Regions from separate parts of the Nocardiopsis sp. KDC1DS13DA1 genome, predicted to be linked through region 2. Evidence: riboswitches for the same ligand, from Rfam matches in the RefSeq annotation. Region 2 holds a riboswitch; the other holds the start of a gene.

Region 1 (5,300 bases), on a different contig from region 2:
TGCTGTGCTGGCTGTTCCTCCGGCGCAGGGACACCACCCTCCTGGTGTGGGCCGGGTCCCTCACCGGCCTGCTCGTCCTGCTCTCCGCCGCCGGCCTGCTGACGCTCGCGCTGCCGCAGACCGGGGCGGAGCCCTCGGCCACGAACCTCATGGACCCGCTGGCCGACAACATCGAGAACACGTCCCCGCTGGGCGCGGCCCTGGACCGGATCCTGGTCTGGCCACTGATCGTGTTCGGCCAGGGTCTGCTGGGGATGGTGGTGCCCACGGCGATCCTCCTGGGGTTCTGGGCCGCGCGCCGCCGGATCCTGGAGGAGCCCGAACGCCACCTCGCCCTGCTCCGCTGGTTCGCCTTCGGCGGGATCGCCGTCGGCTGGCTGGGCGGACTCCCGACGGCGCTGGTCCAGACCGGCCTCTGGGACGTGTCCCCGGGTGACGCGTTCGCCCTGCTGGACGCCTCCACCGGGATGGCGTGCGGCCTGGGGTACGTGGCGCTGATCGCGCTGATCGCCCGCCGCGTCCAGCGGCGCGGGCGCGGGCCCGGCGTCGTGCTGACCGCGCTGACCGCCACCGGACGGCGTTCGCTCTCGTGCTACCTCGGCCAGTCGGTGCTGTGCGCGCCGCTGCTGTCCGCCTGGGGTCTGGGTCTGGGCGCGCGCATGACGTCGTGGAGCATGCTGCTCTTCGCGGTCGGGGTGTGGCTGGTGACGGTCGCGGCCGCCTACGCGCTGGAGCGCGCGGGCCGACGCGGTCCGGCCGAGGTCCTGCTGCGCCGCCTGTCCTACCGGCGCCCTCTGGGCGGGCGGCCCGCGGTGTCCGCCGACGGCACGGACCAAGAGCGCACCACCCGCTGACCGGAAGCCGCAAAAACGCGCGTGCCGTTCGGCGTCCGACCCGCCCTGATCCCTCAGGATGGGGTGTCATGGGCGACGATCACATGACAAACCACACCATAGGGGTGACGGGGGCGACCGGGGCGGTCGGTGGACGCGTCGCGGCCCGGATCGCACGGCTCGGGCTGACGCAGCGGCTCATCGTCCGCGACATCAACCGGGCCCCCGAGTACCCGGGCAGCAGCGCCGCCATGGCGGCCTACGAGGACACCGCGGGCTTCGAACGGGCCTGCCGCGGGGTGGACACGCTGTTCCTCGTGTCGGCGACCGAGTCCCAGGACCGGATCGACGCGCACACGAGCGCGGTGGACGCGGCGGTGGCGGCGGGGGTGTCGCGGATCGTCTACCTGTCCTTCCTGAACGCCGGTCCCGCGGCCACCTTCACCTTCGCGCGGACCCACTTCTTCACCGAGGCGCACATCCGGCTGTCCGGTGTGGACCACACGTTCCTGAGACCCAGCCTGTACCTGGACCTGTTGCCGCGTTGGGCGGACGAGCACGGTGTGGTCCGCGGTCCCGCCGGTGACGGGCGTGTGGCCTGGGTGTCACGCGACGACGTGGCGGACGTGGCGACCGCCGTGCTGACCGACCCGGCGGTGGTCGCGGTGGCCTCGAAGGCGACCTACGACGTGACCGGCCCGGAGGCGCTGACCCTGGGCGCCACGGTGGACAAGCTGTCCTCGCTCACCGGCCGCACCATCCGGTACGTGCCGGAGACCTGGGACGAGGCGCTGGAGTCGCGCCGCACCAGCGGAGCGCCCGAGTGGGCGGTGGAGGGCTGGGCGTCGTCGTACGCGGCGGTCGCCACCGGTGAGATGGACGTGGTCGCGCCCACCGTGCCGAAGCTGACCGGGCACCCGGCCCAGTCCATCGAGGGGTTCCTGCGGCGCCACCCGAGCGCGCTGGCGCACGTGGCCGTGTGACGCCGCAGGAGGTGCGGGGCCGGTTACCCGGCCCGTTCGCCCCGGACCTCTCCGGAGGCGCGGGCGACCAGCCGGGCGCGCAGTTCGGCGGCGGCCGCCCTGGGGTCCTCCGCCTCCGTGACCGCCCGGACGACCACGACCCGGCGGGCCCCGGCGTCCAGGACCCGGTCGATGGTGGACAGGTCGATCCCGCCGATGGCGAACCACGGCTTGTCGGTGTCCAGCGCGGCGGCCGCCTCGACCAGTTCCAGCCCGGCCGCGGGCCGTCCCGGCTTGGTCGGGGTGGCCCAGGTCGGACCCACGCAGAAGTAGTCGCTGCCGATCTCGGCGGCTGAGGCGGCCGCGGCCTCGATGTCGTTGTTGGAGCGGCCGATGACCGGGTCCGCCCCGATGATGTCCCGGGCCATCGGGACGGGCAGGTCCCGCTGGCCCAGGTGCAGGATGTCGGCGCGTACCGCGCGCGCGATGTCGGCGCGGTCGTTCACGGCGAGCAGCGCGCCGTGCCGCTCGCAGGCCTCACGCAGCACCTCCAGGGCCGCGATCTCCTCACGGGCCTCCAGGCCCTTGTCCCGGAGTTGGATGATGTCCACGCCCCCGGCGAGGGCGGCGTCCGCGAACTCGGCGAGATCGCCGCGCCCGCGCCGGGCGTCGGTGCACAGGTACAGAAGGGATGCGTCCAGGTGCTTGCGCAGGCTGGTTCCGTGGCTGGTCCTCACGCTGCCCACCCTAGGGCCTGTGCCGTGGGCCACCCAAGGGGCGCCGCCGGGGTGCCTCGAGATGGGCGCGCCGCGGGCGTCCGTCGGGGCGGTGGCGGGCGAGGGGCGGGCGGGATCCCCGCTCCGGGGCACCCGGACACGGGCCGGAGCTCGGCACGGACCCCGGAGGGGTGCGGCTAGAAGGCCATCCCCTGGGCCCGGCGGCGGACCTCGGTGCCCCTGTTCTCCCGCATCGCCTGGATCGGCGTCCCCGGCAGGGAGTCGTCGGGCGTGAACAGCCAGCGCAGGGCCTCCTCGGTGGAGAACCCCGCGTCGGTGAGCAGCACCAGGGTCCCCGGCAGGCCCTTGACGAGGTCGTCACCGTCGAGGAAGGCGGCCGGGATGGACAGCTCTCCGGAGCGGACGACGCCCATCATGCGGTTCTCCCGGATCAGCTGCTTGATCCGGTTCGGGCTCACGCCCAGCGGCGCCGCGGCTTCCCTGAGGGTCAGCCACTCGCCGACCAGTGCGTCGATGTCGGGTTCGCGTTGTGTCACGTTCCCAATCTGCCACATCGGCGGAGGCAGCCGACACCCTCGCGCCCCCGCTCCGGGAGCCGCCGGGGAGATCCCCGTCACCGCCTCCCGACCGGGGTCATCTAGGATGAACGCGGAAGTGAACGTCCCGCGGGAGCCGGGTGGACCCGGCTGAGAGGGAGGCTGCTCCGGCCTCCGACCGCACGAACCTGATCCGGGTCATACCGGCGAAGGGAGTGGAGCACGGCGCCATGCGCACATCGAACGAGCCCCACCCTGCGGCCAGTCGTCCTACCAATGTCGGCGACCGGGTGGTCGTGATCGGCGGGGGCGTCATCGGACGGGTCACCGCCTGGCGCGCCGCCCAGCGCGGACTGTCCGTCACCCTGGTCGAACCCGACCCCGTCGAGGAACCCCGGCGCGCCCGGGCCTCCTCCGCGGTCGCGGCGGGCATGCTCACCCCCGCCACCGAGGCGGTGTTCGGGGAGGAGCGGCTCGTCGGACTCGGTGTCCGGTCGACGGGCCTGTACGCCGACTTCGTCGCCGAGCTGGAGCGGGCCAGCGGCGTGCGGGTGGGGTACCGCACCACCGGCACCCTCCTGGTCGCCTTCGACCGCGACGACCTGGCCGTCCTCACCGACCTCCAGGACCTCCAACGGCGCGTCGGCATCGTCGGCGAACGCCTCACCAGCCGCGAGTGCCGACGCCTGGAGCCCATGCTCGCGCCGTCCGTACGCGGCGGCCTGCACGCCCCCGACGACCACTCGGTGGACCCCAGACTGCTGCTGCGGGCCCTGGCCGCGGCGGGTGAACGGACGGGGGTGGCCACGGTGGCCGACCGGGCCGAGGAGGTCACGGACACCGGATCCGGGGGCGCCCCCCTGGGTGTGCGTCTGGCGGGCGGCCGCGTCCTGCCCACCGACCAGGTGGTCCTGGCCGCGGGCTGCTGGAACGAGCGGATCGCGCTCCCCGAGCCGGTCGTGCCGCACCTGCGCCCCGTCAAGGGCCAACTGCTGCGGATGCGCCCGCCCTCCGGCGAACCGCCGATCGTCTCCCGCACGGTCCGCGGCCTGGTCCGGGGGTTCCCCGTCTACCTCGTGCCCCGCGAGGACGGCGAGGTCGTCGTCGGCGCCACCCAGGAGGAGCTGGGGTACGACACCGCGCTGACCGCCGGAGGGCTCTGGCAGGTCCTGCGCGACGCGCGCGAACTCGTCCCGGGGGTGACCGAACTGGAGATCACCGAGACCTGCGTCGGCCTGCGCCCGGGTTCGCCCGACAACGAACCGCTCCTGGGCCCCACCCGGATTCCGGGGGTGCACCTGGCCGGCGGACACTACCGGCACGGCGTCCTGTTGACCCCGGTCACCGGCGAGGTCATGGGCGAGGTCCTGGCCGGCGGCGCGCTGCCGGAGTACGCGCGCCCCTTCGCCGCCGACCGCGAGTCGGGCGTCGGCCACACGAGCACGTGGGAGAAGCAGTGGAACTGATCATCAACGGCGACCGGCGCGAGGTCACCGAGGACACCACCGTGGCCGCGGTCGTGCGCGACCTGACCGCCGCCGGGGACGGCGAGGTTCCCGGCGGTATCGCGGTGGCCGTCAACGACGAGGTGGTGCGACGGACCGCCTGGGCGGACACCCGCCTGAACCCCGACGACCGTGTGGACGTCCTGACCGCCGTCCAGGGAGGCTGACCATGACCGACATCCTCGACGACCCGCTGGTGATCGCCGGCGCCTCCTTCGGTTCCCGGCTCATCACCGGTACCGGCGGCGCCCCCTCGCTGGAGGTGCTGGAGGAGGCGCTCGTCACATCCGGGACCGAACTGACCACCGTGGCGATGCGCCGGGTCGCGCCCGGCACCCGGGGGTCGGTGTGGGACGTCCTGACCCGCAACAAGATCCGCCCCCTGCCCAACACGGCGGGCTGCTTCACCGCCGCCGACGCCGTGCGCACCGCCAGGCTCGGCCGGGAGGCCCTGGGCACCGACTGGGTGAAGCTGGAGGTCGTCGCGGACGAGCACACGCTCCTCCCCGACCCGGTGGAGCTGCTGGACGCGGCGGAGCGGCTGGTCGACGAGGGCTTCACCGTGCTCCCGTACACCAACGACGACCCCGTCCTGGCCCGCCGCCTGGAACAGCTGGGGTGCGCGGCGGTCATGCCGCTGGCCGCGCCGATCGGCTCCGGCCTGGGCATCCGCAACCCGCACAACCTGGAGCTGATCGTCGAACAGGCCGGGGTCCCGGTGATCGTG
Region 2 (5,300 bases):
GCATCGGCCACACGGTCTGGCCGCCGGGCAGTCCGTACCGTCCGGCGAACCCGGCCAGGTCGGTCTGGAACACGGCCACGGTCGGCAGCGCCCAACGGCGGGCGGCCTCCACCGCCGCGTGCCCGAGCAGCGCGGGCGAGGCCAGGTGCAGGACGTCGGGTGCGAAGGCGCGGACGGCGGCGGTCATCGTGCGCAGGGCCGGGAGGCCGACCGCGAAGTCCCGGTAGAAGGGCAGGGGGAGGGAGGGCATGCGGATGACGGGGAACCCGGCGTAGGAGGTGGGGCCGTGTCCCGGTGCCAGCACCACGGCCTGGTGACCCGCGGCGGCGAGCAGGTCGGCGACCCGGCACACGGAGTTGGTGACGCCGTTGACCTGGGGAAGGAAGGACTCGGTCACGATCGCCACGCGGAGAGGGGCGCAGGGCGAGGCGGCCGGGGGCCGTCCGTTGGGGGTGGTGGTGGGCGACGAAGTGGGAGGAGCTGCGGCCGGGGGCCGTCCGTTGAGGGTGGTGGTGGGCGACGAAGTGGGAGGAGCTGCGGCCGGGGGCCGTCCGTTGGGGGTGGTGGTGGGCGACGGGTGGGCCGGGGACATGAGCAGAGCTCCCAACGCAAGGGGGATGACCGACTCCGACGCTAGGGTCGGGGGGTGAACCACCGTCGGGTCCCCGGGGAACCGGGACCGAAGGTCGGGCGTGGTTTCGCCGAGCACCGGGTGACACGGGCCGAGCGGTCGGGTGGCCGGGGGGTGGCCCGACGGTGGATAGGATCGCCTTCCGTAGCCGCATCACAACTCTAGGGAGTCGTTCGGTGACCCTCGTGGAATGGGCGGAGTTGGTCCGCGCCGAGCTGGACCTGACCGGGGCAGACCCCGTGGACAAGGCGGACGTCGACCGCGTCCTCGACCTGGCCAGGGACGCCGCGCACTCGGTGGCGCGCCCGGCGGCACCCCTCACCACCTACCTTCTGGGCGTCGCGGTGGGCCGGGGGGCGGACCCCGCCGCTGCCGCCGCGGTCCTCAGCAGGCTCGCGCTGGCCCAGGCAGGCGGGGACACGGACGCCTAGCGCGCGTCCGCAACGGTTACGACGGGTGACCGTGACGCGATCGTGACGAACCGCTGCAAATCTGACACCACCCCTGGGTGTCCCGGCCTGGTGGGCACCGTTCCCCCGTGAATGGCGACTCCGCCGACCGCGGGCACACGACCATCCCCCGGTACCTGATCGTGATAGGGAGATCCCCGCATGGATCAACTCCTCGACATGGCTGGCCTCGTCAGCACCATCATCTGGGGACCGTACGTCCTCATCCCGCTGCTGCTCGGCGTCGGTGTGTTCCTGACCGTCCGCCTGCGGCTGCTCCAGCTCTTCCGGCTGCCCCACGCCCTCTGGCTGGCCTTCGTCCGACGCAAGGAGGACGCCTCAGTCGAGGGCGACATCTCCCACTACCAGGCCCTGAGCACGGCGCTCGCCGCCACCGTCGGTGTCGGCAACATCGCCGGTGCGGCCCTGGCCATCGGGGTGGGCGGCCCGGGCGCCCTGTTCTGGATGTGGATCGTCGGCTTCTTCGGCATGGCGACCAAGTACAGCGAGGCGCTCCTGGGCGTCATGTTCCGCCGCACCGACGACAAGGGTGAGCAGAGCGGCGGACCGATGTTCTACCTCAAGTACGGTCTGCCGGGCGGGCTCGGCACCACACTGGGGGTGGCCTTCGCGGTCTTCGGCGCCGTCGCGGCGTTCGGTATCGGCAACGGCACCCAGGCCAACGCCGTCTCGCAGCAGATCACCAACATCACGCCGCTGGCGCCGTGGATGGTGGGCCTGCTCCTGATGGTCCTGGCGGGCTCCGTCATCCTCGGCGGGATCAAGAGCATCGGGCGCGTGGCCTCCGCCCTGGTGCCCCTGATGATCGTCGCCTACATCAGCATCGCCCTGATCATCCTCATCGTGAACTGGGCGGCCATCCTCCCGGCGCTCCAGCTCGTGGTCACCGACGCGTTCACCGGTACGGCCGCCGGCGGCGGTTTCGCCGGAGCGGGCGTCATGCTCGCCATCCAGATGGGCTTCGCGCGCGGCATCTTCTCCAACGAGTCGGGCCTGGGCACCGGCGCCATCGCCGCCGCGGCCGCCAAGACCAGGCAGCCGGTCCGCCAGGCGATGGTCTCCATGACCCAGACCTTCATCGACACGATCATCGTGGTGACGATGACGTGCCTGGTCATCATCACCACCGGGGTCTGGCGGGGGGAGAACAGCGACGACGGTTCGCTGCTGACCACGGAGGCCCTGACCGAGGGGCTCGGCTCCATCAGCCCCGGGCTGGCCCCGGTCGGCACCTACGTTGTGGCGATCGCCGTCGCGGTGTTCGCCTTCACCACCCTCCTCGGCTGGGCGTACTACGGCGAGCGGTGCGTGGAGTTCCTCGGCGGGCGCAGGCTGGTCCTGCCGTACCGCCTGGTGTTCATCGCCGTCATCTACGTCGGGTCGGTCGCCGCGCTGGACTCGGTGTGGCTGTTCAGCGACATCGCCAACGGGCTCATGGCACTGCCCAACCTCATCGGGCTCCTGCTGCTGTCCCCGGTCATCGTGGCCGAGACCCGGAAGTTCTTCGCCCACCCGGACTGGAAGGACCCGGACGCCGTCATGGACGACGTGAGCAAGGGCGGCTAGGGCCCGCTCTCCGGGAAACACGACGAGGGGGACCGCGCCCGGCGCGGTCCCCCTCCTTCGTGCGTCGCGGTGCCCGCCACCGCCAGAGGTGACTGTGCTGACTACCACCACAGGTGGAAGTGGTGCACCGGCCCCTGGCCGCCGCCCGCGTCGATCTCGTCGGCGCGCCGGATCGCCTCCGTCAGGTACGCCTTGGCGTCGGCGACCGCGGTGGCGGTGTCGGGGCGCTGCGGCAGGAGCGCGGCGATCGACGAGGACAGGGTGCAGCCCGTGCCGTGCGTGTTGCGGGTGGCCACCCGCGGGGCCCGGAACTCGACCGGCGCGGCGTCCCGGGAGACGAGGACGTCGACGCTCTCCTCCCCGGGCAGGTGGCCGCCCTTGAGCAGGACACGGCGCGGCCCCAGGTCCAGCAGCCGCTCGGCCTGGGCGTGCATACCCGCCAGGTCGGCGGCCTCGGACTCGTCCAGCAGGTCCGCGGCCTCGGGCAGGTTCGGGGTGATCAGGTCGGCGCGCGGCAGCAGCCGTGTGCGCAGCGCCTTGACCGCCGAGGGCTCCAGCAGCCGGTCACCGCTCTTGGCGACCATCACCGGGTCCACCACGACGTTGCGCAGCCCGTGGCGCGCGATCGCGTCCGCGACCGCCTCGGTGATCTCGGCGGTGGCGAGCATCCCGACCTTGACCGCGTGGACGGCGGCGTCGGTGAAGAGCGTGTCCATCTGCTGGACCACGAACTCCGCCGGGACGCCGTGGACGCCGGTCACCCCGCGCGTGGACTGGGCGGTCAGCGCCGCGACGACGGTCATCCCGTAGGTGCCGTGCGCGGAGAACGCCTTGAGGTCGGCCTGGATTCCGGCGCCGCCGCTGGGGTCGCTTCCGGCGATGGACACGATGTTGTACGCGCTCATGGGCGTCCCTTCGCTAGTGCTAACTAGGGCAGGTTCGACGGGTGTGTTCTCAGCCGGAGGGGATCCTCCGGCACCCCGCGCCGTCGGGGCGGTGCCGCCCCGGACGTTCTGTGCTGCTACGACCCTAGTGGACGGGGGTGGAGTGGTGCCGGTGGGAGGTCCCCGCCCGGTTTTTCTTGCGGTGCTCGTAGACGACGGCGGCCACGACGACGGCGAAACCGACCGCCATGAGGGTCACCGTCAGCGGGATCTCGGTGGGGGGGAGGATCTCGCGCTCCTCGGTCTGCCACGGCCACAGGGCGCGCAGGGACCCGGCCATGAGGCCGGTCAGGACGACGAGGGTGATGTGGTGGTAGTTCTCCAGGAGGAACTGGAGGAGCTTCACGAACAGGGAGAGGCCGGTGATCGCGCCCAGGGCGAAGGCCCCGATGTAGACGAGGTCGAGGCTGGCCACCGCGTCCTTGGTGGGCACGTACAGGCCGACCGTGACCAGGATGAACGAACCCGACACCCCGGGCAGGACGAGGGCGCAGATGGCCACGGAGGCGACGAGGAAGACGACCAGCGGGTTGGCGGGCAGGTTCGCGCCGGGAAGTCCCGTCAGTGAGAAGGCCAGGGCCGCGAAGGCCAGGGCGACGAGGTAGTGCCAGGCCTTCCAGGGCTTGCCCGAGCCGGAGTAGGGCACCCACAGGGAGGCGAGCACCAGTCCGAAGAAGACGGCGTGGGCGTACTGGGTGTGCTCCTCGACCAGCGGTGCGATGAGCAGCAGCGCCAGGATGAGCGCGACGGGCATGCCGACGAGCGCCGGGACGAGCACGCTCCAGTTCACGAGGCGGAACTGTTCCTGGGCGCGTTCTCTGCCCCGGCCGCGTGGGACGTCGGTGACGTAGCGCTTGATGCCGCTGACCATGTGGCCGGCGCCGCCGATCAGGTCGTCGTACAGGCCGACGATGAGTGCGACCGTGCCGCCGCTGATCCCGGGCAGGGCCTCCGAGGTGCCCACGGCCCCGCCGCGTACCGCGTTGAAGATGAAGGAGCCTACTGACTTGGCCATCTGAGTTGTGAGGCGCGAGCCCGGATGCTCCGGGAGGGGGCGCGCCGTCCTCCGTCCTAGTGGTGTCACCGTACCCACCCTCGACCGGGTGGAGGTGGCGTGTTGTCTCGCGGGGGTCTGGGCCCCGACCGTCGCCCGTTCCGACGCGCCGATCCCCTGGGAGGGTCCGCCTTGTGGTCCGGAACCGGGTGTGGGGGGTTCGGGGCGGCCGGGCGTGGTCAGTCTAGCGGCGCGGGTGGCTGGGCAGAGCGTCTGCGAGGGGCCTGAAAACGGGTTTCGGCTGGTTGCGCGGGCATTGCCTTGGTGGCCGAAATGTGGTGCTTCGCCGCACGGGGGTGCGGTGGTCCGCACCCCGTGCGGCGAAGCACCGCGCGCTCCCCGGGCCCGGGCTTCCCAAAGGTCGCGGAGGGTGTGCCCGCGGTACGGCGGAGGGTCAGAGGGCGGCGTGCTCCGGTGCCGTCCCGGCGGGCCCCGCCGCTCCCGTGTCCCGCCGCGCGACCGAGGCCGCCCACCGGTAGTCCTGTTTGCCGACCGCCGTCCGGCGGACCCTGTCCACGACGTGCACGCTGCGCGGGACCTTGAACCCCGCCAGGCGCCCCCGGCAGTGCGCGCGCAGCTGGGCGGCACCGAGTTCGGCTCCGGGAGCCAGGGAGACCAGGGCGGTCACCCGCTGG

Evidence for each region. A riboswitch is a leader RNA that binds a small molecule or an ion and turns the genes downstream of it on or off. The one in region 2 is predicted to bind thiamine pyrophosphate.
Region 1: it holds a riboswitch for thiamine pyrophosphate, as region 2 does, so the genes downstream of both, thiO (glycine oxidase ThiO) here and thiD (bifunctional hydroxymethylpyrimidine kinase/phosphomethylpyrimidine kinase) in region 2, are expected to answer to the same signal.

The regions. Positions count from the first base shown of each region.
Region 1 covers NZ_JBVMUY010000032.1:75,665-80,964, forward strand. The annotation lists gene ACTVAJ_RS21385 (DUF418 domain-containing protein) at 1-854, shown strand, start outside; gene ACTVAJ_RS21390 (SDR family oxidoreductase) at 923-1,816, shown strand; gene thiE (thiamine phosphate synthase) at 1,840-2,532, opposite strand; gene ACTVAJ_RS21400 (Rv2175c family DNA-binding protein) at 2,709-3,086, opposite strand; TPP riboswitch at 3,188-3,300, shown strand; gene thiO (glycine oxidase ThiO) at 3,299-4,534, shown strand; gene thiS (sulfur carrier protein ThiS) at 4,525-4,740, shown strand; gene ACTVAJ_RS21415 (thiazole synthase) at 4,743-5,300, shown strand, end outside.
Region 2 covers NZ_JBVMUY010000021.1:124,578-129,877, reverse strand. The annotation lists gene ACTVAJ_RS14390 (glycosyltransferase family 4 protein) at 1-406, opposite strand, end outside; gene ACTVAJ_RS14385 (DUF6457 domain-containing protein) at 808-1,062, shown strand; gene ACTVAJ_RS14380 (alanine/glycine:cation symporter family protein) at 1,243-2,667, shown strand; gene thiD (bifunctional hydroxymethylpyrimidine kinase/phosphomethylpyrimidine kinase) at 2,769-3,572, opposite strand; TPP riboswitch at 3,561-3,660, opposite strand; gene ACTVAJ_RS14370 (DUF368 domain-containing protein) at 3,697-4,626, opposite strand; gene ACTVAJ_RS14365 (acyl-CoA synthetase) at 5,060-5,300, opposite strand, start outside.